DNA from 3 places in the Paenibacillus durus genome. Region 1 is predicted to be linked to each of the others. Evidence: riboswitches for the same ligand, from Rfam matches in the RefSeq annotation. Region 1 holds a riboswitch; each other region holds the start of a gene.

Region 1 (7,623 bases):
GGCAGCCGTACTGAACTGAACTGCGGAGAGATCGGAGAACGCTGCGAAGCTTCCAAATCGAACGCCTCATACCATTTCCGCACCCTGAGGGAGGCAGGGCTGATTCTTGTCCGAAAGGAAGCTCAGACCAAATACATACAGCTTCATTATGAGACATTCGACACTTATTTGCCCGGATTCCTGGATTCCCTGTGATCCGGTTTTTTATAGCTATATTGTTCAATAGTTATTTAACTAATGAAATAGGAGGCTTATTATGCAAAAATCAAGTTTGGCACTCTTCTTTCTGGTCATGTTCGCTATAGGCACGGATACCTTTCTGATCAGTCCCCTTCTTCCCGTCCTTAGGCATGAGTTTCATGTATCTACGGCAAGCTCGGGCTGGATGGTCAGCGCTTATGCTCTAGGCTATGCCTTATTTGCCCTGGTGGCGGGACCGATATCCGATCGGCTCAACCGTAAGCATGTTATGGTATTCGGGATGGCCGCATTCTCTATTTCCACGGGATTATGCGCCGCTGCTGCCGGCTTCTGGAGCATGGTCCTGTTCCGTTTTCTTGCCGGTGTCAGTGCGGCCGTCATATCCCCGCAAATCTGGGCGTCCATTCCTATCCTGCTTCCCAAGGACAAAATATTGCAGGGAATGGGCATTGCCACCGCCGGTCTCTCCATTGCCCAAATGCTGGGTCTGCCGCTTGGCAGCTTTTTCGCCGCCCGCGATTGGTCTCTTCCCTTTATCATCATCGGCTTGTTTTCTCTCCTGCTGACCTTGCTTCTCCTGTTCCTGCTGCCAGCTCTTCCGCCCCGCAGCCCATCGGGAAACCGTCTTTCTCTCCTGAAGCCATACTTCGGGCTGCTCTCTTCCCGGATTGCGGTTACCGCCTTTGCCGCCTATTTTATTTTTCAGATCGGCAATTTTGCCGCCTTCTCCTTTCTCGGCTCCTGGCTCTCCGGCGCTTTTGGAATGAATGTGGCTCAAATCGGCCAAGTCATGCTGTATCTGGGTGTCGGCAACATGCTTGGCAGCCTGTTCGGCAGCCGTCTTACTACGCGAATTGGCCGCTCTACAACGCTGCTGCTGGGTATTGCGGTGAATAGTGTCATGTTCCCGGTGCTCTCGCTGACACACAGTCTTTCGGGCATCAAGGCGGAACTGCTTGTCATCTTCGGCATTACCGGAATTCTGTTCCCTATTATGATAAGCATCCTTCAATCTTTGACGGACACTGCACGCGGAACGGTCTCGGCCCTGACGAACGCCCTGATGTATCTCGGAACTACAATTGGAGCTGCCGCGGCCGGGGGAATTTATCAGACTTCAGGCGTCTTTATGGCCGTTACTTTGGTAACTGCGCTCTCCTTTGTCCTCTCCGCCTTCCTCTTTCGAAAAAGTGGAGTCGCGGCATCTTAGATGGATTCAATTTGTTATAGCAGGGTAAATTACTGATTAAGACTGACAAAGCGGCAAAGGATGGGATCTTACGATGGAAGAACATGTGCAAATGTTGGCCGATTGGCTTAACGGGCATACGGGCGGAACGATTGTTATCGAAAAACAGGAGATGGAGGACCGCGACAAGGTTTATTTTAAGCTGGATCGTGTCGATTACCGGAATGCCGATGACGTCGTTGATCATTATCTGGACAACGCGCTGATCCTGCACGGCACGGGCAGCACGATGAACGCGGACGGCGACCTCGTCCCCCTGCCGCTACAGAGCTTCGAGATCGCTGTCACCGGCCTTGCCTTCGCTTCTGCGGATGAGAAAAGAGTACAAGCACAAACGGAACGGGCCAAATATACGTTTACGCTCGAGTAAGAACAAGCCAAAAAGCTGCGGGGAGCACTTCCCCGCAGCTTTTTTGAAAATAAAAATGTGAATAAGTTTACTATGTCCTGCTGCGCCTACCCGCCCGCCGCTGGCGTCGGGTAATGCATCCCTTTAAAGCTCTTCCCCGATGATCTTGACTTCCGTTTCGAGTTCAATGCCGAATTTATCCTTAACTGTCTCTCTTACATGCTGAATCAGACCGATATAATCGCTTGCCGTAGCGTTATCCGCATTAATGATGAATCCCGCATGCTTTTTCGATACTTCAGCTCCACCGATTCTTGTTCCCTGAAGTCCGCTTTCCTGAATCAATTGGCCTGCATACCGTCCCGGAGGACGTTTAAAGACACTGCCGCAAGAAGGGTATTCCAATGGCTGCTTGGATTCCCGCATTTCGGTCAGCTTATCCATCGAAGCCTTGATTTCATCGTAGTTTCCGGGCTTTAAGGCGAACCGGGCTTCCAAAATGAGATAATCTCCGCTTGAGAACACGCTGCTGCGGTACCCCCATTTCAGCTCATCGCCTTCAAGCACAGCCATCGCCCCGCTCTTGTCAACGACAAGCGCGCTCTGCAGCACATCCGCCACTTCCCCGCCGTATGCGCCGGCATTCATATAGAGTGCGCCCCCGACCGTGCCGGGGATGCCGCAGGCAAATTCCAGACCTGCCAGCTTGTGCTCCAAGGCGAAACGGGAGGTCTCAATAAACTGCGCTCCGCACTGGGCGATGATCACATCATGCTCCACGCTGATCCCGCTTAATCCGGACGTGTGCAGGACGATCCCGCGAACCCCTCCGTCTCTGATAATCACGTTCGATCCATTTCCTAATATGGTAAGCGTAATGCCTTGTTCGGCAGCATATGTAACGATCGCTTGAATTTCTTCGTAAGTCGAGGGTGATGCCAGAATGTCGGCCCTGCCGCCCATTTGAGTGAAGACATGCGGTTTGAGCGATTCATGGCTTTTAACTATTCCAGTCGGAACAAGCCTCTCCAGTTCTTCTTGAATTTTCCCGATATCCATGGGTCTGCTCCTTTATCTGTTTTGCATATGTCAGGCATCCCCAACTTTAACAACGAACAGGCTCCCTTGTCAATGATAAGGAGCCCTATAGATCGTTATTAAGTTTGCGGGACGGAGAGGTTCCTGGCAGATCAGGCCTCTGCTCCCGCAGCGCCAGGCTTTACTTTCGCCTTTTCAGACGGCCTTGCACTCTGCCAGGCTGTGAGGAAGGCACAGCGGCAATCCCGTCCGCGGGTCTTCGACAATATCCGCCTCGATGCCAAACACTTCGCGCAGCACCTCCGGCGTCATAACATCGACTGGTGCGCCTTCGCTGATTACGGTGCCCGATTTAATCGCTACCATATGATGCGCGTAGCGGGAGGCGTGATTCAAATCGTGAACGACCATGATAATCGTCCGGCCCTCCTGCTCGTTAAGCACCTGCAGGAGCTGCAGCACCTCAAGCTGATGCGCCATATCGAGGAATGTCGTGGGCTCGTCCAGGAATAAAATGTCCGTCTGCTGGGCCAGCGCCATAGCGATCCATGCGCGCTGCCGCTGGCCCCCGGACAACCGTTCGATCGGCCGGTCGCTGAAAGCTTGCATCCCCGTCACTTCAATGGCCGAGGAAATAATGTTCCGGTCCTCAGCGGTGAGCGTGCCGAAGCCCTTCTGATGGGGATAACGGCCGTAGCCTACAAGCTCAGAAACGGTTAGTCCGTCCGGAGCGGTCGGATTTTGGGGCAGAATGGCCAACTGGCGCGCGACCTCCTTGGTCGACTGAGTATGGATCGATTTGCCGTCAAGCAGCACTGTGCCGCTAGTCGGCTTCATCAGCCTGGCCATCGTTTTGAGGATTGTGGATTTACCCGAGCCGTTGGCGCCCACGAGAGCCGTGATTTTTCCGGTCGGAATCGACAGATTGAGATCTTTAACAATAATCGAATCCGCATAACCGATACTTAATTGAGCTGCATTCAAACGCTCCAACATCAGCTTCACTCCTTATGTCTAATGATGCATAACATGTCATTCTTCATTATTGCACCGAACGTTTACCTTGTTTGATTAAATGATATTGATTATCATTATCTTTGTCAACTTTAATATCAAGGGCGGTTTTGTCGTTTTTTTGTCCATAAGTAAGTAATAACGACTGCATCATCCTATTAAAGCACGCCATACGAAAAAAAAGCAGCCATCGGAGAAATTCTCCAACAGCAGCTTTCCGTTACCCGGTCTACCCGCCGGGTTATTTATTCAGATGATACGGCACCGTCGCAACGACGATATCCTTATTGTTCATCAGGTAAGTCCGGATAAAGACACTCGTCTGATTATGCAGGATAGCCTGCCACCAGTGCTTGGTGATAAATTGAGGGATCAGAACGGTAATATGGTCCGTCTCAGCGGTCTTCCATTCCACCGTATCGATAAATTTAACCAGCGGGCGCAAGACACTGCGGTACCGTGAACGAAGCACGATAAGACGCACTCCGGGGTCCCATTCCTCCCATTTCTGCTCCATCTTGCGAATCTCTTCCTCGTCAAAGCCGATGTATACGGCAACCACATTATCCGTCAGCGATTTCGCATAGCTGATTGAATTAAGCACCGCCCGGGTTACAGCGGATACCGGAATAACGATCGTACTTCCCTTGATCACCGGCTTATCCTTATCGAGCTGAATCCGAAGCTCATCGGCCGTATTCATAAAATGTCGGTGAATGCGGAAGAAGATGAGCATTACGATCGGAAGGAAAATAAAGGCTACCCATACGTTCGCGAATTTGGTGATGATAAAAATAAGCGTAATGGTAAGAGTTGTAAGCATACCAACCGTATTTACGGCAAATTTGCCTTGCCAGCCGGCCGGCTTCAGCTTGAACCAGCGCACCATCATACCGAGCTGGGACAGAGTGAAAGGGATAAATACGCCGACGGCATAAAGCGGAATCAGATTTCCGGTTTCACCGTGAAATGCCGCCACAAGCAGCGACGAAGCCACTCCGAGAAAAATAATACCGTTCGAGAAGCCAAGACGGTCGCCGCGAACCATAAAGGCATGGGGCAAATATTTATCTTTCGCCAGCATGAACGACAGCAGCGGGAAGGCCGAGTAAGCCGTATTAGCGGCCAGAAACAGGATTACGGCCGTTATCGCTTGAATGCCGTAATAGAGGACACCCCGTCCGAAGGTCGATTCGGCAATTTGAGAAACCACCGTTTCTTTTGTACTCGGGGTAATGCCGTACCAGTATGCCAGCAGCGTAATGCCGGTAAACATGAATCCCAGAATGAGTCCCATCATCATCAGTGTCTTGGCGGCATTCTTCTCCGCTGGAGCCTTAAAGTTCGGGATCGCATTGGATACAGCCTCGACCCCGGTCAGGGCCGAACAGCCGGAGCTGAAAGCCTTAAGAAGCAGGAACAGACTGACATTGGAAACAGCTGAGCCGATTTCGGGAACAGCGGCATGACCGCCGCCGACCGCGTATTTAACCAGTCCGGAAATGATCAAAACCACAATGGACAAGACGAACAAATATACCGGGATGGCAATGAAGGATGCCGATTCGGTAACACCGCGGAGGTTAATTATCGTCAGTATGATAATCACCGTAACCGCAATGGCCACTGAATGCTCGTGAAGGCTCGGAAATGCCGAGGTGATCGCATCCGTTCCGGCCGAGGCGCTTACGGCAACCGTCAGAATGTAGTCCACAAGCAGGGAACCACCGGCCAGAAGCCCTGTGGAAACGCCGAGATTATCCTTGGCTACAATATAGGCTCCCCCGCCTTGAGGATAAGAAAATATGGTCTGCCGGTAAGATAAAATCAGAATCGCCAGCAATCCCAGTACGGCGAGTGCAATCGGCAAAGAGTACCAGATGGCTGTAAAACCGGCAGCTACCAGCACGATCAAAATCTGCTCTGTTCCGTAAGCAACGGACGAAAGGGCATCTGACGATAGAACGGCGAGTGCCTTCAGCTTGGAAAGCTTTTCCTGGTCGAGTTCGGTCGATTTTCTGGGACGACCGATTAATAGTCGTTTTACTCTGCTTACCATTTTGGATACATTTCCTCTCTTTGGTGAGTTGAAGCGGTAGTACCGCGCGCCGTTTTCAGTCGTGGATTTTCAAAAATAAGGGCACAAAAATAAGCATGCGGAAATGACCGCATGCTTTTGCATGATCATTATCCCACTGTAGCTTACGAGGTTAGCTGGCGGATTCGGACTGTGGAAGCCCTACGGGCCGGATTGACTTAACCGGTACCGATTCACCCCGTCGACCATAACGGTCAGGTTGGTTCCCCCGTTTTTCCTAACTGGAAAATTCAGCGCATATTCAACTTCTCACAAGGTCTAATATTAGTCCATAAAGCGAGAGCCGTAAACAGTGAAAATAATGAAAAAGGAATGAAAAACCGACTAAATCACGCAAATTTCAAACATGATATGTTCATGTCGTTTATTCTCTTGTATTATCCCTTCAGCGCGGGTTTTTATGCCATTTACATGAAAAAACTTCTACTCTACCTGAGTGAACCCGTCCCCAGTTTCTTCGGAATTCTCTTCTGCGCTCTCTCTGCCGTTCCACAGCAATACAAAAATAAGCACAAAAGCCGTTAGCGCCAACAGCGGAATGGTGATAAAACCGAAAAAATTTAAATAATCCTTCGTACAAGGAACACCGATGCTACAAGGAACCACTGTGCCCAGCGCCGGAATTTTCTGTTCCGCGTAATGATACAGGGATATGCTTCCGCCTATCACGCATAACGGCAGCACATACGGAATAATCCGCTTGTCATTACGGTAGGTTGCGATACCCAGAAGAAAAACTTGAGGGTACATAAAAATCCGCTGGAACCAGCACAGCTTGCAGGGTTCGTATTTTAACACTTCGCTCAGGTAAAGGCTGCCTGCTACAGCGACCAAAGATACAAACCAGGCCAGATAGAGACAATGCCGCCTTAAGAAGGTGGAAAATGCGCTCATTCCGCTTCAGCCGCCTTTGCCGCTGATTCAATCTCTGCCGCAATCGCTCCAAGGTTAAAAGGATCACTGGCCCTTACACCGTTAATAAACAGCGATGGTGTACTTGTCACATGATTAGTTTTTGCAACCGCATTATCTCTTGCCAACTCATCCGCATATGTACGGTTTTGTATATCTTTGCGCAGAAGATCATAATCGATAGGGAGCTTTTCATTTTGCGCAAGCTCTACCAGGAAATCCTCGGTCGCCCACTCGGCATTCTCATCACCCTGGTTCGCATAGAGGGCATCGTAATAGGTCCAGAACGCTTCGCTATTCTGATGATAGACTGACAGCGCTGCAAGGGAAGCCGTCTTGGAATCAGGCCCGATAAAGGACATATTGACAAAATAAAGCGCCGCCTTCCCTGTCTCGATATACTCTTGCACAAGCAGAGGTTTGATGCCGACGGAGAACCGGGCGCAGGCCGGACATTTGAAATCGCCGAACTCTACCAGCTTGATCGGTGCATCCGCCTTGCCAAGTCTGGGAAGTTCATCATAATTAAACGATGCCGGACTGCCGGAGCCTCCTGGATTGCCTGTATTTTTGGTAGCCAATACAAAGAGACCGGCGAAAATAACGACTGCGATCAGGATTGTTCCGATTAATAGAATGCGGGTCTTCTTCTGCCTCTCCAGTTCGGCCTGGCGCCTTTCTTGCTTGATCTTGGAAGAGGAGGTCGTCCTGTTTTTCTTCGATTTGCTCAAGGTGGTATTTCCTTTCTGTCCAGATGGACCC
Region 2 (7,623 bases), 2.6 Mb from region 1:
TTCAACAGCTTTGCCGCCTGAAACGCCAGGTTCTTCTCATCCAGCGGAATATAACCTGCCTGGCTTGATATAATAATGGTATCCCGCCGCAGTTCGGACATCTCCAGCCGATCCGCAAGGTCCACCATAGTCATAATCATTTCCACCTCGTGAAATCCATCCGGCCGCTTGTGAAGTACATCGAGCATTAGATTGATTTTGGCCGGCGCTTTCTCATACATTTTCAAGGCGTTCACCCTACTCTCATTTTTCCCCTAAAATAACTTAACATATTATATGAAAATCTTGTAACGAAGTCCATTCCGAGTTAATTCCTAAGGAGAAAGCGCTATAATCAAGAAGAAACGGCTGCGCCGTCCCCGTAGGAGGAGGGCATCTGTTTCTCGTAGAAATATAAGGACATCCATAAGCGTAAACTTATAGATTCTTATATTTTAAGGCAAAACGGGGACGCCCTGCTTGGGAGCCCCCGCCTTCCTTACCGCTTTTCGGCTATTTCTAGCCCTAAGATTTGCGTGCAGCCTGCTCGGCAAGCTGAATCGCTCTTTTCACCATGTTCCCGGCATCCTTCGCCCGGATTCCTCCCCAGCCCTCGCGCTCCACGGTGTCGTAGAAGCCGAGCTCTTTTGCCAGCTCCGTCTTCAGCTCCTCGGACATCATGCTACGTCTTCTGCGGCTCATGCGGCATCCTCCTTGTGGGTAGTAATGATGAGTTAATGCCCTCTTAGTATGGATTGCCTCTCCCTTGAACATACGCTTTCCGCTGCTTCACCTAAGAAGACGCTCTCCGAAAAATAAAACAGCCTTTCCTAAGCGAGGAAAGGCTGTTTATGAATAAAGAGTTATGCTTTGGCATGCATGAGCGGCATCCGCACATCGTCCTCACATACCGTAATCTCCACGGACTCGGTAAGAATATCGGCATAGCTGTAGGAGACGCGCCCCAATGACTGCTGCTCCTGATCCAGTTTGACAATAAATACAGAAGGGTACGTTTCTTCCAGGACACCGGTGCGCTCGACCGTCTTGCGTCGGCCACCGTTTGCTCGTAACGTAATCTTAGAACCGACATGAGCTTCGAGACTGCGTTTAATTTCCAACAGCGCGTTATTAGCCATTGCCTGAAGACCACCTCTTTCCTTGTCCATTATAACCTCTTTATTACAATATGTCAAATCAAACAAATTATTATAGTAGATGCCAGTTATGTTTGTCAACGATATTTTTAGGAGGCAAATGGACAAGCAAGAGGTCTCAGGCTCCGGGCCTTTTAAATGGCGGAAGGTGTTACTTTCAGCGTAGATAAATCCTGAAGCCGCGGCATGCCAATCCGCAAGCTCCCTCGGGTTTCGATCCCGCCCAGTCCCTGGCTGCCGCTGATCGTATGATTCAGCACGTCGCTTAAGTTGATCGTTTCCCTTATGGAAGTCAGAGCGGCCTTTGCCGCGATATACACGGGGTCCAGCGCATGAATCAGAATGCGTCCCGGAGAACTGGCAAAATTCGCGCCGGCCCCAAGCAGCGCTTCGAAATGCGATTGACAGGCGCCGGCGATAACCGTCAGCGCGTCATAATGGCGTTCGTAATCTCTGGCCACCCGAATGGCGGCAACGAAATTTTGCGAATTTTTATAACTGCTTAAGCTGTGCAGATCGTAAGACGGCAGCGACTTAAGCACACCGTCATGACCAGTAAGCACCACAATATTGGGCCGGACTCTCGGCAGCAGCCGATACAGCACGGACGCCATCTCCGCTTCCCGCACATGATGGCCTTCAGACGGAATGCGCAGCTGCTCATACAGGCTGAGGCTTTTATTCAAATAAGCCGGATCGCCGTCAAGATGCAGTACTTTTCCGGGAAGCTCAAAGTAAGAAGCTTCTTTTGCCGCCTGCTCCCAAGTCCCAGCCGGACTCAAGGCTCCAAACCTGATCTGCTCCTGCCGGTCCTTCCTAAGCTCTGTTAGCGATTCGGCGGCTTTGATCCGTGCGCGTTGTCCCCGCTCCGTCATAGCCTCGGCAGGCACCTGAACCAGATCGCTTAGCGGAGAGTCCGCGAGCAGCCGAAATTCGGTTCCTTTGATGATGGCCTGATTTAGCACTATATGCTCCACCCGAAAAGTCACATCACCGCCATAAGATCTTCGAACGACCAAGTCTCCTAAATTCATCAGAACATCACCTCTAACCCATCGTATGGGCAAAGGTCACGGATGGTTCATCTTTTGGCCGTTTAAGTTCTATGAAATACCTGCTGCAAGCAGTACGTCGCTTAAACGCGCATATTCCGCCAGACTCAGCGTCTCGCCGCGGCGGGAAGGCTGAATGCCTGCCTCACTCAGCAGCGCCTCCAGCCGTTCCCTCCCCTCACCGGGAAAAAAGCGGGATTTCAAATTATTGGATATGGTTTTCCGCCGCTGTGTAAAGGAGGCACGCACCACTTCAAAAAAATGCTGCTCATCCCTCACCTCTACGGGCGGTCGCTCTCTGACCTTCAGCCGGATGACTGCCGATTCCACATTCGGCTGGGGAATAAATACGGTGTGCGGCACGGTGCAGATCAGCTCCGGCTCGCTGTAATACTGCACGGCGATGCTCAGGCTGCCGTAATCCTTGCCTCCCGGCGACGCCGCCATCCGCTCGGCAACCTCTTTTTGAATCATCACGACAATGTTCGCTAGCGGCAGCTTTTCCTCCAGCAGCTTCATCAGAATCGGAGTCGTCACATAGTAAGGCAAATTAGCGACTACGCTGACCTTGCCTACTTCCGCGAAATCCTCGCCGAACAGTTCATGCAGGTCCACATTTAACACATCGGCATGGCGTATCTTTACATGCGGATACGGAGAGAGTACCTCCTGCAGAATCGGAATCAGCCGCTGATCGATCTCTACGGCCGTGACAGCCCCCGCTGTCTGCGCCAGGCGTTCAGTAAGCGCGCCGATGCCGGGACCGATCTCAAGAGCGCCGGTACTCTTATCGAGACCGGCTGCGTCTACAATTTTATTTAAGATATTTTGGTCGATCAAAAAGTTCTGGCCCAAGCTTTTCTTGAACGAAAATCCGTGAGCCGCAATAATCTCCTTGGTACGTCTCGGGGACGAAATTTCTTCCCTTCCGCTCATGAGGATAGACCTCCCTGCTCAATTTGGGCAACCGCTTTTGCAAACTCTTCAGGCGTAATGCCGAACATCGACAACCGCTTGTACAGCTGCTTGCCGTTACAGTAACCGATGCCAAGTATATTGCCAAGCGCCATTCTCCGCTGTGCAGCTTTAGGATGCATAATCATACCAGCGGCCATGAGGTCTTCCATCCCAATTAGAATCGGCGCTCCCTCGAAGGATGTATGCACATTCTCCAGCGCATAGCGGATCGCTTCCGGCGAGGCGTTCTCGACACCGATATCACCCTTTAACGTTGCGTCCTCCTCCGGAATGAAGGCATGCTTGCATCCCGGCACCTTCGATGAGACAATCTTGCGTATCCGTTCTCCCGCATGATCCGGATCGGTCAGGATAATGACGCCCCGCCGCTCCATCGCAAGGGCGATCTTGGCGATTACCCGTTTATCCACCGCCGAACCGCCGGTTTCAATCGTATCGGCATCGACCGCTCTTTTGACGGCGGCGGTATCGCTTTTGCCTTCCACGACAATCAATTCTTTAATCATTGTTAAGCGTTCCTCCCACAGCGGCCGCACGGCCGCCTTTACCCCAAAAATAAAGCAAAAAGAAGAGGATTCGCTCCCCTTCTTTTTGCTGAAATTATATAAGTGATGAGCTTTCATCAATATAGCGTATTGCCGCTGAATTTGCAAAATAAATACGTTATTAATCCAGCTCCGGTTTAACCGGACCGATGACGTAAACGGCGCGCGACTTGCGGCCGAAACTGCGGGCATGGCTCAATGAATCATAATAGACGTCAATCTTATTGCCTTTGATAGCCCCTCCGGTATCCTCAGCGCGGCGGAATCCCAGTCCCTCGATATATACCCACCAGCCGATTGGAATCACACGAGGATCCACTGCGATGGTCCGGCCTTCTGTTACGCGTGTACCGGAAGCTGTTCTAGTGCCGATTCCCGGTTCTTCTGAAGAGTATGCGGTCATCGAAACGTTCTTGATCATTTTTTTGTATTCGAAGTTTACGCCTGCTTTGCTGGAGGAAGAAATTTTCGCGGCGACGGGTTTGGGAACGGCTTTCGTGCCTACGGCGATAACCTTATCCTTGGTCACCGTCTGCACTTCTTTGCCGACCATGCGCATTGAGACCAACTTACCGTCCTGATAGGTTTTCTCAATATGCTGGATTATAGCACCCGGCTTGCCGGCTTGCGCTACTCGTACTTTCCCTGTGATGAGGGAGGGGTCCGCCGTCTTAATCACTCGGAAAGGCAAGCTTTTCGTCCGCTTCACAACCTGCTTGTTGATGCGGATAACCTTGACTTCCGTTCTGGCGTTAATTGCGGTGTCTAGCGAAGGAAATACCTTATCGTGGGTACCCAGGGAGATGCCCAGGCTGCTAATGGCCTGACCGATTGTATCTTCGGTCGTATACAGCGTCTTTGTCTTTCCGCCTTCAGTCAGAATTAATTCCTGTGCCCGGTCAATGACGATCCTGTCGCCGTCTTCGATTCGATCGCTAAGGCCCGCCGAAATTTTGTCATACGGTTTGAGCGGGATCGGTTGTTTGGCCAGGGCTTCTCCCAGAAGCGCTTCACGCGTCTCCAGAGCGTGAACTTTCCCGTCTATCTCCAAAATGATTTGTTTGCTGCTTTGAGAGCGGATATACAACGTAATAAGCAGCGCGATTGCTATCCCGATCACGCCCGCCAGTGACCACGCGCGCAAAGACCATGCGCGTATATTCACTTGCTCCCACCATAACCTAAATGCATTAGACCTGCTGGATGATTGCGAATCATGGGATACTTCTGGTTGGAATACGCCCATCTTCTACATCCTCCTTACATAGTCCGCCTGAATTATAAATCGCAATAATGTACCCGGCGAAGCTAATAGAGATTGTAACAGAACGCGATACAATTCAAGTGGTTCGCATCCTGCTCATAAATCGCCTGCCCGGCATGGCATGCATCCGCCTGTTATATAACAGTTCACAGGCAGAACTCGTTTATTCCAAACAAAAAGAAGCCTAAAAAAGAGTCTTGATTAGAGGACTCTTTCGTGGCTTCCGGAAATGTCCGAATAAACGGCCAACGCACGAGGTTTCCTCTCTTACTTGCGCTTACGGGGTTAGCTGTCGGGTTTGGACGAAAGAGAGACGCCCTATCTTAGGTCAACCGCTCATGGCGGCTGCCTTCAAATTCACCCCAAAGACCACGTGAAGAAATCAAATACAGCCTGCGACGCCAACTTGTTGTGTCTAATGTGCGGCCTAAAAGCATTCGGCAAGGCGATATTGGTTCCCCCGTTCTCCATACGGAGACTCAGCGAGACGATTTATGATCAGTGTCTGTCTCTGTAACAACAGCTCACTGCACTGAAAAGATGATATCCTGTTTCGATGCATGTTGTAAAGCAGCAATCAACCAGATTTGCGCAAAAAAATGGTTAAATTATTGTAATAAACAACCGTTTTTTCGTTAAAAAACTTTAATCCTTCGCTCATCCTCACTTTTTTGGCTAGTTTTCTCCCGTTTTCACCGAATGCCAAATAGTTCCAGTGCGTTCGCATACGTAATTTCCGCCAATTTTTCCACTTCCATGCCCTTAATTTCAGCTGCAGCTTCTGCCACCAATCTGACATGAGCACTTTCATTTCGCTTGCCTCGGTAAGGGTGTGGCGTTAGGTAAGGAGAGTCCGTTTCGATCAGCAGACGGTCCAGCGGAACCTGCGCCAGCACCTCTTTCGGTACCCGGGCGTTCTTGAACGTAATCGGTCCGCCAAAGGAAAGATGAAAGCCAAGATCCAGGCACATTTTGGCTGTCTCCCAGCTGCCCGAGAAGGAGTGCATGACCCCGCCGATTTCCGATGCCTTTTCTTCACGGAGAATGCAGACCACATCCTCATGAGCATCCCGGTTATGAATGACAATCGGCATATTCAGCTCTCTTGCAAGGCCGATCTGACGCCGGAACACTGTATGCTGGACCTCCTTGGGCGAAGTATCCCAGTAATAGTCGAGCCCTATTTCTCCAATGGCGACAACTTTGTCATGGCTGCACAGCGAAGCAATCCAATCGAGATCTCCGTCCTTCATGTCAATGGCATCTGTCGGATGCCAGCCTACCGCCGCATAAATAAAATCATAGGATTCGGCGAGCTTCATTGTGGACGGAATCGTTTCCCGGTTAAAACCGACATTGACCATTTTGGAGACTCCCGCCTCTAGGGCGCGGGCAATCGTCTCTTCACGGTCGCCGTCGAAATGTGATGCATCCAAATGGGTATGAGTGTCGAAAAGCTGCATATCCGCTTCCCCCTTTTTGCGGTTTTTGGCTTACATTTCTTAGCGTAAATCAAATAATTCCTTAATGGATTCAGGAAGCATTGGCAGCGCTTTTTCCAGCTTATCCTGCGGATAATAGAGATGGTAACGGCCGCGGTGAATCCCGCTTATAGAGCGGACGATGTCCGACACCTCGGAGATTTCACGCAGCCGTTCCTGACGATCGAGCAGGAGAATCTGCTTGCCGTGAAAGCCCTCTTCCGGCCGAAATACATCGTAGGGCAAATCTGTCGGAAAATCAACTTCCAGGTCGTATTCCGGGTTCAGTCCAGCCGAGGCGAAACTGCGGCGAATGTCATCAATTGTCTCCATATCGAGACTTTCCATTTCTACATATTTATACAGTTTACGATGAATGAAGCGGCTGCACAAGTCGCTGAGCAGTTCATCCTGTTCCGAGGTCCACTGCATAAACGTTGCCTGTACGAGTGCTTCATCCAGCTGCAAATACTGCTGCACACTCACCTCGCCGCGAAATAAATCAGTCAGCGGTTCAACCATAAACCGGAAGGAGTAGCCCTCCTTAAACAGCTGCTTGGCCCGCCGGAATACTTGGCGCAAAATAATTTCCGAGCTGCGCGTTACCGGATGGAAATAGACCTGCCAGTACATTTGGTACCGGGACATTAAATAATCCTCAATCGCATGCATCCCCGATTCCTTCACAACTACCCGCCCGTGATAAGGACGAAGCACCCGCAAAATACGGTCGATGTCGATCGTGCCGTAGTTAACCCCGGTGTAATAAGCGTCGCGCAGCAGATAATCCATCCGGTCGGCATCCAGCGGACTCGACACCAAATTGACAACAATATCATGCTCATACTTTTTGCGGATGACCGAAGCCACTTTTTGCGGAAAATCTTCCTCTACTTCCTTCAAAATCTCAGTAATTCCAGTATTCTCCAATATAATGCGACAGGTCCAGTCTTCATGATTCATTTGAAAAGCTTCTTCTATAGAATGGGAGAACGGACCGTGTCCCAGATCATGCAAAAGCGCCGCGCACAGCGCAACCAGTCTTTCCTCAGGGAACCAATCTTTATAACCGCTGCGTTCAAATTGGGAGATAATGCGCCGCGTAATTTCATATACCCCTAGCGAATGGGAGAACCGGCTGTGCTCGGCTCCATGGAAAGTCAGGTA
Region 3 (7,623 bases), 2.7 Mb from region 1:
TTTGACAGCGGCAATAAGGGAAGATTTTTTTGAAAAATACGCCTCTGCGCCAGGAAAGCTTTAGCCTTCCTTCGCAGAGGCGTATTGTCTGTCATGGTCACTTTTTCTCGGACAGCCACATGGCGACGTTGGCGATTTCATCAGGGGCCAGCTTATCCTTAAAGGAAGGCATTTGCCCCCGTCCTTTGGTAACGATGCTGTAAATCTGCTCGGCATTATGATTGTTTCCTTCTTGCTGCAGGCTCGGTCCGACCCCGCCCTGAAGCTGATCGCCGTGGCAGCTGATACAGTTGGCTTTTACTGTCTGTTCCGCTTTGGCAGGATTCGCCTCAACAGTCGGCATAGTCGGACTATTCTGCTCGGCAACCTGCTCCCGGCCCGGCAGTGTGAACATCAGGATAACCGCGAAGGCGCAGGCAGCGAAAAACAAACCGCTCATGATCCATTTTTGCATCCCTTTCGTCCCCCCTGTATAAGCTACTGCACTTATTATAACGGATGGTGAAGCGTTATCATAGGGTTTGTGTCAAAAAAATGAACGTCGGTCAGCTCAGTTCAAATTTTAGCAGAGGACTTATCATAGACCATACAGTAAAAGGGTTTTTCGCCATTTGGCGTACGGCGTTCATACGTATCGGTGATCGTGAAACCGCATTTGCGGTAAGCGCGAATCGCTCTTTGATTCCAAGTCAGAACTTCCAAATCCACCTCACGGCTAGGGTAACGCTTCAGCGCTTCCCTCACTATCGCTCCCACAAACAAATGGCCTAGGCCATGACCGCATAGATCGGGACGCATGCCGATGCCGAGCCGGACTGTCCCCTCCATCGGAAAGAGCTGTGCAAACCCGCAGAGATTGTCCTTTTGATCCAGTACGGAAACGTACTGCTCTCTTCGGATCCGCGGATCACCGAATTCAATGCCAAGGGCCTCCATCTTATCCCACGCCAGCCAGCCGTAAATATTATAGGGAGCCTTGTAATGCCACCCGCAAATGTCCTTGGCATGCGCAGCTGTCATAGGTACGACGTGAAAGATAACGGGAGAGCTAATCATACGTTCAGCGACCTCCTTTCCTCGCAAGGAACCTTAATACTTAAATTATATACATAAAAAGGGGAGAGCGACGCAAAAACTTTTCCGGAAAATGGGCGCAGGCGCTGCGGGTGTGTTTAGCAAATTTCGGAGGGGGTAAAATAAGGATAAACGAACAAACCCCCTCGCCGGAACGTATTATCCGGGAAGGGGTCTCATATAAAAGTGCTATTGCACATCATCATTATCTTGAGAATCAACGGTCGCATCTTGATAAGCGTCGGAGCTCATAACTCGTTTGGCGCCAACATAACGGTTAACGTAGTAGCTGTCGCTCAGGGAACTGATCGTAACGCCTTTCGAAGAGGAAGCATGGGCAAATTTGCCGTCACCGACATAAATGCCGACATGGGAAACGCCTCGTCCGGAAGTGTTAAAGAATACAAGATCCCCGGATCTCAAATCACTGCGTGATACCGATTTTCCCATTTTATATTGGGAGCCTGACTGATGCGGAAGATTAATGCCGACCTTGTCGAACACATACATCGTAAATCCAGAACAGTCAAATCCGTTGGTACTCGTACCACCAGATACATATTTCGTTCCAATCGTGCGGTCGATTACTTTATCCATTTTGGAATCAGCGAATGCGCTGCCTGCTCCGAGCGTGAGAACAATGGACAAACTCAGGAATGCTGCTGCCAACTTCTTCTTCAAGGGACTAGACTCCTTCCATATGCCTACGAGGTTAGCTTAAGGATTCGGTAGAAGGTCCCCTATGACCCCTCTTGAAATAGGAGGTCAATTCACCCAAAGATGGTTCCCCCGCTTCCCTATCGTTAGGGAATTCGGCATTTGCTGTATAGTTCGAATTATAGTAACTAATCATGACAATTTTTATGTTAAAACGGGGGTACTGATTACAAAAATGTTACTGAAAACTCATTGCGAATATTGTAACAAACCTTTTGTTGCTTGGCAATCACTTTTAATATAGTAAAAAGACTCTCTTTCAGTGATTACATTTATAGAGTAGCAATAGATTCAATCATGGAACATAGGTAAAAGCCTTTTTTTGCAGTTAATAGATTAAATTTTCTTTTTTCATTTTTAAAAAAAAGTGTTTCAGGCTGTCGAAACTTGTGTACAGCTTAACTATAGGGAAAAGAAAAACCCGGAGCTTGATTACACATGTAATCATTCTCCGGGCGGCTGTTAAAATTAATCGTAAGCTACGGATTGATATGCTTTTGTGCTCATGACCCGCTTGGCGCCAACATAACGATTGGCCCAGTAGGACTGGCTCATTGAACTGATAGTTACGCCGCGCGAAGAAGAGGAATTCGCGAATTTGCCGTTACCGACATAAATGCCGACATGGGAGACGCCGTTTCCGAACGTATTGAAGAACACGAGATCTCCTGCACGCAGTTTGCTGCGTGATACGGCGGTTCCTACTTTGTATTGCGCTTTGGAAGTACGAGGCAGGGTAAATCCCATCTTTTTATAAACGTATTTGGTGAATCCGGAACAATCAAAGCCGGCCGTGCTCATTCCGCCGGTTTTATATGAGGTTCCTAATGTTTTTGCAATAACCGTATCCATTTTGGAGTCTGCGAAAGCGCTTCCGGACCCTAAAGTGAAAGCCATCACAAGGCTCAATGCAGCAGCTGCAAGTTTTTTCTTTATGTGTCGACTTCTCAAAGCTTATGTTCTCCTTCCAATGCCTGCGTGGTTAGCTTAAGGATTCGGTTTGAAGGTTCCCTATGATCTCTTTGCTGCTAGATCAATTCACCCAAAAAATGGTTCCCCCGCTCCCCGGTGCCCGGGGATTTGGCTTGTTGTGCACCAGTATGTCGATTCGATTCAACATCATATGACAAAATAACAAAATAATTTGAAAGATTACAAACTTGTTACCTCAACACAAACCTCATTTTATCAGAGGCATTACAGTTTTGCAACTTTTTTCAGCGGGCAGGCCGCCCGGAGATTAAGAAACAAAAAAAGAGTTCAGATTCCTGTCACGGAATTTGAACTCTTTTTGCCGTTTTTTTGCAAATAAAAGGGTTTTCTTGTTATGGATCAGCTGTTTTACTATGCCATAAATGATACTGTGCCGACAATCCCCACATATCAAACAGAGTAGAGGGAAGGGGCGCTAGCTGCCTTATGAACAGCGCGGGCAATCCGGGCCATAGCCAGCCTGTTACTGCGCAGATCAGAGAGATCAGGAAACCGCCTGCCCCCAGCAGAGCCTGTAGTACAGAAGCGTGGAAGATGCAGCGTAAGGCAATAAGTAAAGAAGCGAATACTCCGGTGCCGCCAGTATAACCGAACTGCATATAAAGCAGGACCAGACGGATAATAAATACATACAGCAGCCATGCGAGAAGCCAGGGAAGAATCCGAAAGAGCAGCGCCGGTTCCCAGTAGGACGACAGAATTAGCCTATAAACTTTTGGCAGGAGCCAGTACAGGGGGAGAAGGGTCAGGACCCACTCGGTGACGCTGAAGAGCAGAATGGGCAGCCCGTACTTTTTCATTCCGGGAAAAAAGAACAGCCCGCGCTCTCCCCTGCTCTCCTGATGCAGCTCATTCAGCAGCCCGGCGCGGATGAACGGCGCAGCCAGCAGGCGCGCGGCGACCAGAATCAGCAGTGTCCAGAGCCAGCGCCGCACGTCGGGATTGGCAGACAGACTCAATTGAGCCTCGATATAGTACAGCATCCTGCCTATCGCGCTGCCGCCGGCATTTTCGGAAGGGTAGCGCAGCAGCGCCGGGACAACCGCCGATCTTACAAAACGGTACATCAAGTACCCCCATAGCAGCCGGTAGATGAATAGCAGGATCAGAATATACAATTGTTCCTTGACGCTGCCCCAGCCGCGGGTTATCCAAATTCTCATTTGATCTCACCTCACCAGACGAAAGTTCCGAGCACAGTTTCGATTGCATTTGTCAGACTGAGGGTCCAGCGGGAGACGAAGGCGGCGGGGAGAGATGCTTTTCTGAAGTTGTTCATATGCTTGTTCTCCAGCAGTATTTCGTGACCCGGGTCCACTTCGGCCGAAACAAGAGGAGCCGTAGAAGTAAGCCGGAACGTGGTTTTGCCCCCTTGGCCATTCCATGTTTTCTGCAGCGTCCGGCCGTCAGCGAAGGTGAACTCGACGTTTACGCCAGGGTATAGGCTGCCCTTATTAGTGATGGTTGTCAGCGACTCGTAACCGCCGTTTTTGTTCTTGCTTACTGTAATGCTCTCAACAGAGAAGTCGGGAGCATCCCCGCCGTATACGTAATGTTCGAAGTAAGCTTGCCACGACTTTTTGGTCGCCTTTTCCACCATTTTTTGAAAATCGGCAGTGGCAGGATGGTGGAAGCGATATTTGCGGGCATAGGTGGACATAATGGAATCCATCGTCTTCACGCCGACCTGTCTTTCGATATCCTTGAGCACCAGCTTGCCCCGCACGTAGACGTTCTGGGTGTAGGCGTTGGCTCCGCCGTATTTCCAGGCATTCAGAGTCAGCGGCTTGGGGGCAGTGACGAGACTGGCCTGCAGCGGAAGATTGGAGGCGATCCCATACTCCTGTTCCATCAGCCTGTCCTCGGCATAGGAGGTAAAGCTTTCATCAAGCCAGGCTTCCTCGAATTCATTGCTTGCAACCATGCCGTAAAAATACTGGTGTCCGATCTCGTGAATCACCGTCCGCTCCAGCGAGGTGTCGGCAGAGTCTCTATTCGCGGCGAAGGCAGTAATCAGAGTGGGATATTCCATGCCTCCTGCTCCGTTGCCCTCTTTGGGCGGCACGACGATAGACAGCGTTGTATAGGGATACGGGCCGTACCATTTGCTGAAAGCGGTCAATGCGGCTTTGGCGGCTTGGAAATAGCGCTCCTTCAGATCTTTGTGCAGAGGGTCCAAATACAGCTTGATCCGCACGCCGGGCACTTCAGCCGTAGAGAACGCTTCCTCCGCATAGATAAAGTTAGGGGAAGCAGCCCAGGCGAAATCATGGACATCGTCGGCATAAAACTGATAGATTTTGCGTCCTTCTATGATTCTGGGGTTTTTGACAGGGAATCCGGTTGCGGCCACCGTATAATTTGCAGGAACCGAAATAGCTACGCTGTATATGCCGAAGTCGCTGTAAAATTCAGAATTGCCGTGATACTGGTGAAGGTTCCAGCCTTCTTCCTTCACGCCGCGCGTTCCAACCGGTTCGTAGACGCTAAGCTTGGGGAACCACTGGCCGGCCATGACAAAATCCCCGGATTCGCCCATACGGGCGAAGATTTTCGGCAGCTGCACTTCATACTGGAGCCTGAGCGTAACGCTTTCCCCGCCGTTTACCGGCTGCGGGAGATGGATTTTGATCAGCGTCCGGTCGCCCGGATTGCCATCGTCGGGCTGAACGTACTGCATCCGGTGCAGAAGGGACACGCCGTCTTCCGTGCGCACATCGGTCAGCGTCATGGAGCCGAATCCGTCCTCAGGCATGCGGTCGCTGCGCAGCTTCCCGCCGGATTCTTTCATGAATGTCGTCTTGTCCGAGGCAAAAGCATTGGGATAGAGATGAAAATACAGATCGCTCACCGGTTTCTTGCCGGGATGGATCCATGTTACTGTCTCGGCGGCGGTCAGCTGTTTTTCATCCGGAGCAAGCTGCACGCTGAGGTGATACTCCGCTACTCTCCGGCTGAGCGCCTGGGTGGACGGCGTTACCGGCGGGGCTGGCGGAGCGGGCTTTACAGCCGGCCCCTGGCGGGTACTGGCCGGGGACTTGGCCGTTTCCGGGGCGGCGGCGGACCGGGAGACCGCAGGAGATCCGGATAACGCCCATAGCACTCCTCCCAGCAGACAGAGGGCGGCCAGGGCGGCGAAGAGAAAGGTTGTGCGGAATCGTCGCATCATACTGTAATTCCTCCCGTTGACAAGCTTCTACGGGATGTATATGTTGGCATCGGCCGTATTATTAGCTAAAATTAAATTATTCAAGAAGAAACGCCTGACGGCCTATAAATCACTGAAATTGTACAAGGGAAGGGAGTGCGGCATGGACAATAAGCAGCCGGACAGCAAGAAACAGATTGCCTTGAATATTGTGAACGCTAAGAGCAAGCATAAAGGCTTCGGAGCAGGCTCAATCGACTTGAACAATGTGTCGCCTGTGATTATCGACGGCGGCGAAGCAGTCATCGACATTGGTGCCATGCATGCCAAGAGCAAGGTGGAGAAGGGCATCAAGTTCTCCGCGAATCGCGAGGATGCGCCGGGAGGCAGACAGGTGTGGGTTGTGTGGGTGGCGGTTGAACGCACGCCGGAAGGACAGCACTATGCCGGCCTGACCGCCTGCGAGATGTGGATTGACAGCGAAGCGAAACGCGGCTGGAAGATCCTTGCCGATCATGTGAATAAGCTGGATTCAGCGCTTAAACGGCGTATCATTGTAGAAGGGCTTGGCGCACAGGAGAAGGCGGCACTCAAATCGTTGCTCGTCTCGCATAATGCGGACTGGTGGAATGCGTCGCCCGAGGAATTAAAGCAGGCTCTCGAAGGCTAGAGCGCGTCGGGAGGTTAGGGGTTTACGGGTTTGGATACCCGCTGCAGGCATAGCAAGGCTTCGCTTTTCCTTGGTTTAAGGAAGAGCGGAGCCTTTTTTTTACGGGAAGTGGATACTGTTGCTCTTTTAAGGATAGACAGCGCGGTCGGATACAGGTTGTTCAAGCAAAGCCGTTGTACAAGCCCCCTTGGTTCTTAGTCCACGTCTGAAATGCTCTGTACAATGCTTGTTCTTCTCATCCGCGCAAGCGGAGGCAGGGCTGAGAGCAGGCACAGAGCCAGAGCGCATAGTGCGGCCAAGAGAGACTCCACGACCGGAGGACTCCAATATTCAATTCCGCGGGTAACCGTCATTATGAATGCGGACAGGCCAATTCCCGCAGGAAGTCCGATCAGCAGCGCCCGGAATCCGTAGTGCAGGCTTTCAAGCACAATCATCACGCTCATCTGCACGCCGCTCATGCCGATGGCTTGCAGTGTGCCGAATTCCACCCGGCGGGTATGCAGTCCGGTCAGCGTGGTGTTGATGATACCCAGCGCACCGATTATTGTAATCAGCGCGATTAATCCATAGCCGATACTGCGGATGCCGGCCAGAGACTGTTCAACTTCCGTTTTGGCTTCCTCAAGGGATGTCAGAGTACTTCCCGGCGTGTCCTTCTTGATGGATGCAAGCAGCTTTTCAAGCGCTTCCCGTTGCCCGGGCGTCATCCCGCTCTTCACAAATACGTCGGCATAGGTAATGCCGCTCTCCGGGGAGATTGCTTTAACCTGATCCTCATGCATGAGCAGCGTCGTTCCGAGTGGTGTGAAATACCGGTGGATGCCGATGATGTCCGAAACGCCCGCTATATCCACCGCAGCGTTCCCGAATGATACCCTTGTTCCGGGTTCGGGCGGTTTCCAGTTCGGGTCAAAACGCTGATTAACGTCGTTGTTCCATACCAGCGCAAGTGATTGCTTCCTCATCTCCTGGAGAGATGGCGACTGTACGCCCGCTCTGGCGAGCAGCAGCCGCAGTG

What was found. Region 1 has a riboswitch for cyclic di-AMP ahead of PDUR_RS14645 (APC family permease). Riboswitches for the same ligand answer to the same signal wherever they lie in the genome.
Region 2: linked by a shared signal. The riboswitch ahead of PDUR_RS00140 (resuscitation-promoting factor) and the one ahead of PDUR_RS14645 (APC family permease) in region 1 are both predicted to bind cyclic di-AMP.
Region 3: linked by a shared signal. The riboswitch ahead of PDUR_RS00490 (C40 family peptidase) and the one ahead of PDUR_RS14645 (APC family permease) in region 1 are both predicted to bind cyclic di-AMP.

The regions. Positions count from the first base shown of each region.
Region 1 covers NZ_CP009288.1:3,457,645-3,465,267, forward strand. Annotated here, with positions in the region: gene PDUR_RS14620 (ArsR/SmtB family transcription factor) at 1-195, shown strand, start outside; gene PDUR_RS14625 (MFS transporter) at 257-1,411, shown strand; gene PDUR_RS14630 (protein YmzB) at 1,485-1,820, shown strand; gene murB (UDP-N-acetylmuramate dehydrogenase) at 1,944-2,858, opposite strand; gene PDUR_RS14640 (ABC transporter ATP-binding protein) at 3,033-3,833, opposite strand; gene PDUR_RS14645 (APC family permease) at 4,093-5,910, opposite strand; cyclic di-AMP (ydaO/yuaA leader) riboswitch at 6,036-6,195, opposite strand; gene PDUR_RS14650 (disulfide oxidoreductase) at 6,373-6,843, opposite strand; gene PDUR_RS14655 (DsbA family protein) at 6,840-7,592, opposite strand.
Region 2 covers NZ_CP009288.1:27,841-35,463, reverse strand. Annotated here, with positions in the region: gene ispE (4-(cytidine 5'-diphospho)-2-C-methyl-D-erythritol kinase) at 1-227, opposite strand, end outside; gene PDUR_RS00165 (small, acid-soluble spore protein, alpha/beta type) at 505-681, opposite strand; gene veg (biofilm formation stimulator Veg) at 843-1,118, opposite strand; gene yabG (sporulation peptidase YabG) at 1,271-2,170, opposite strand; gene rsmA (16S rRNA (adenine(1518)-N(6)/adenine(1519)-N(6))-dimethyltransferase RsmA) at 2,240-3,124, opposite strand; gene rnmV (ribonuclease M5) at 3,121-3,672, opposite strand; gene PDUR_RS00140 (resuscitation-promoting factor) at 3,833-4,957, opposite strand; cyclic di-AMP (ydaO/yuaA leader) riboswitch at 5,235-5,470, opposite strand; gene PDUR_RS00135 (TatD family hydrolase) at 5,668-6,438, opposite strand; gene PDUR_RS00130 (HD domain-containing protein) at 6,478-7,623, opposite strand, start outside.
Region 3 covers NZ_CP009288.1:99,867-107,489, forward strand. Annotated here, with positions in the region: gene PDUR_RS00480 (c-type cytochrome) at 98-454, opposite strand; gene PDUR_RS00485 (GNAT family N-acetyltransferase) at 556-1,056, opposite strand; gene PDUR_RS00490 (C40 family peptidase) at 1,264-1,755, opposite strand; cyclic di-AMP (ydaO/yuaA leader) riboswitch at 1,761-1,902, opposite strand; gene PDUR_RS00495 (C40 family peptidase) at 2,260-2,727, opposite strand; cyclic di-AMP (ydaO/yuaA leader) riboswitch at 2,748-2,887, opposite strand; gene PDUR_RS00500 (hypothetical protein) at 3,117-3,947, opposite strand; gene PDUR_RS00505 (M1 family metallopeptidase) at 3,959-5,950, opposite strand; gene PDUR_RS00510 (YwhD family protein) at 6,096-6,602, shown strand; gene PDUR_RS00515 (ABC transporter permease) at 6,797-7,623, opposite strand, start outside.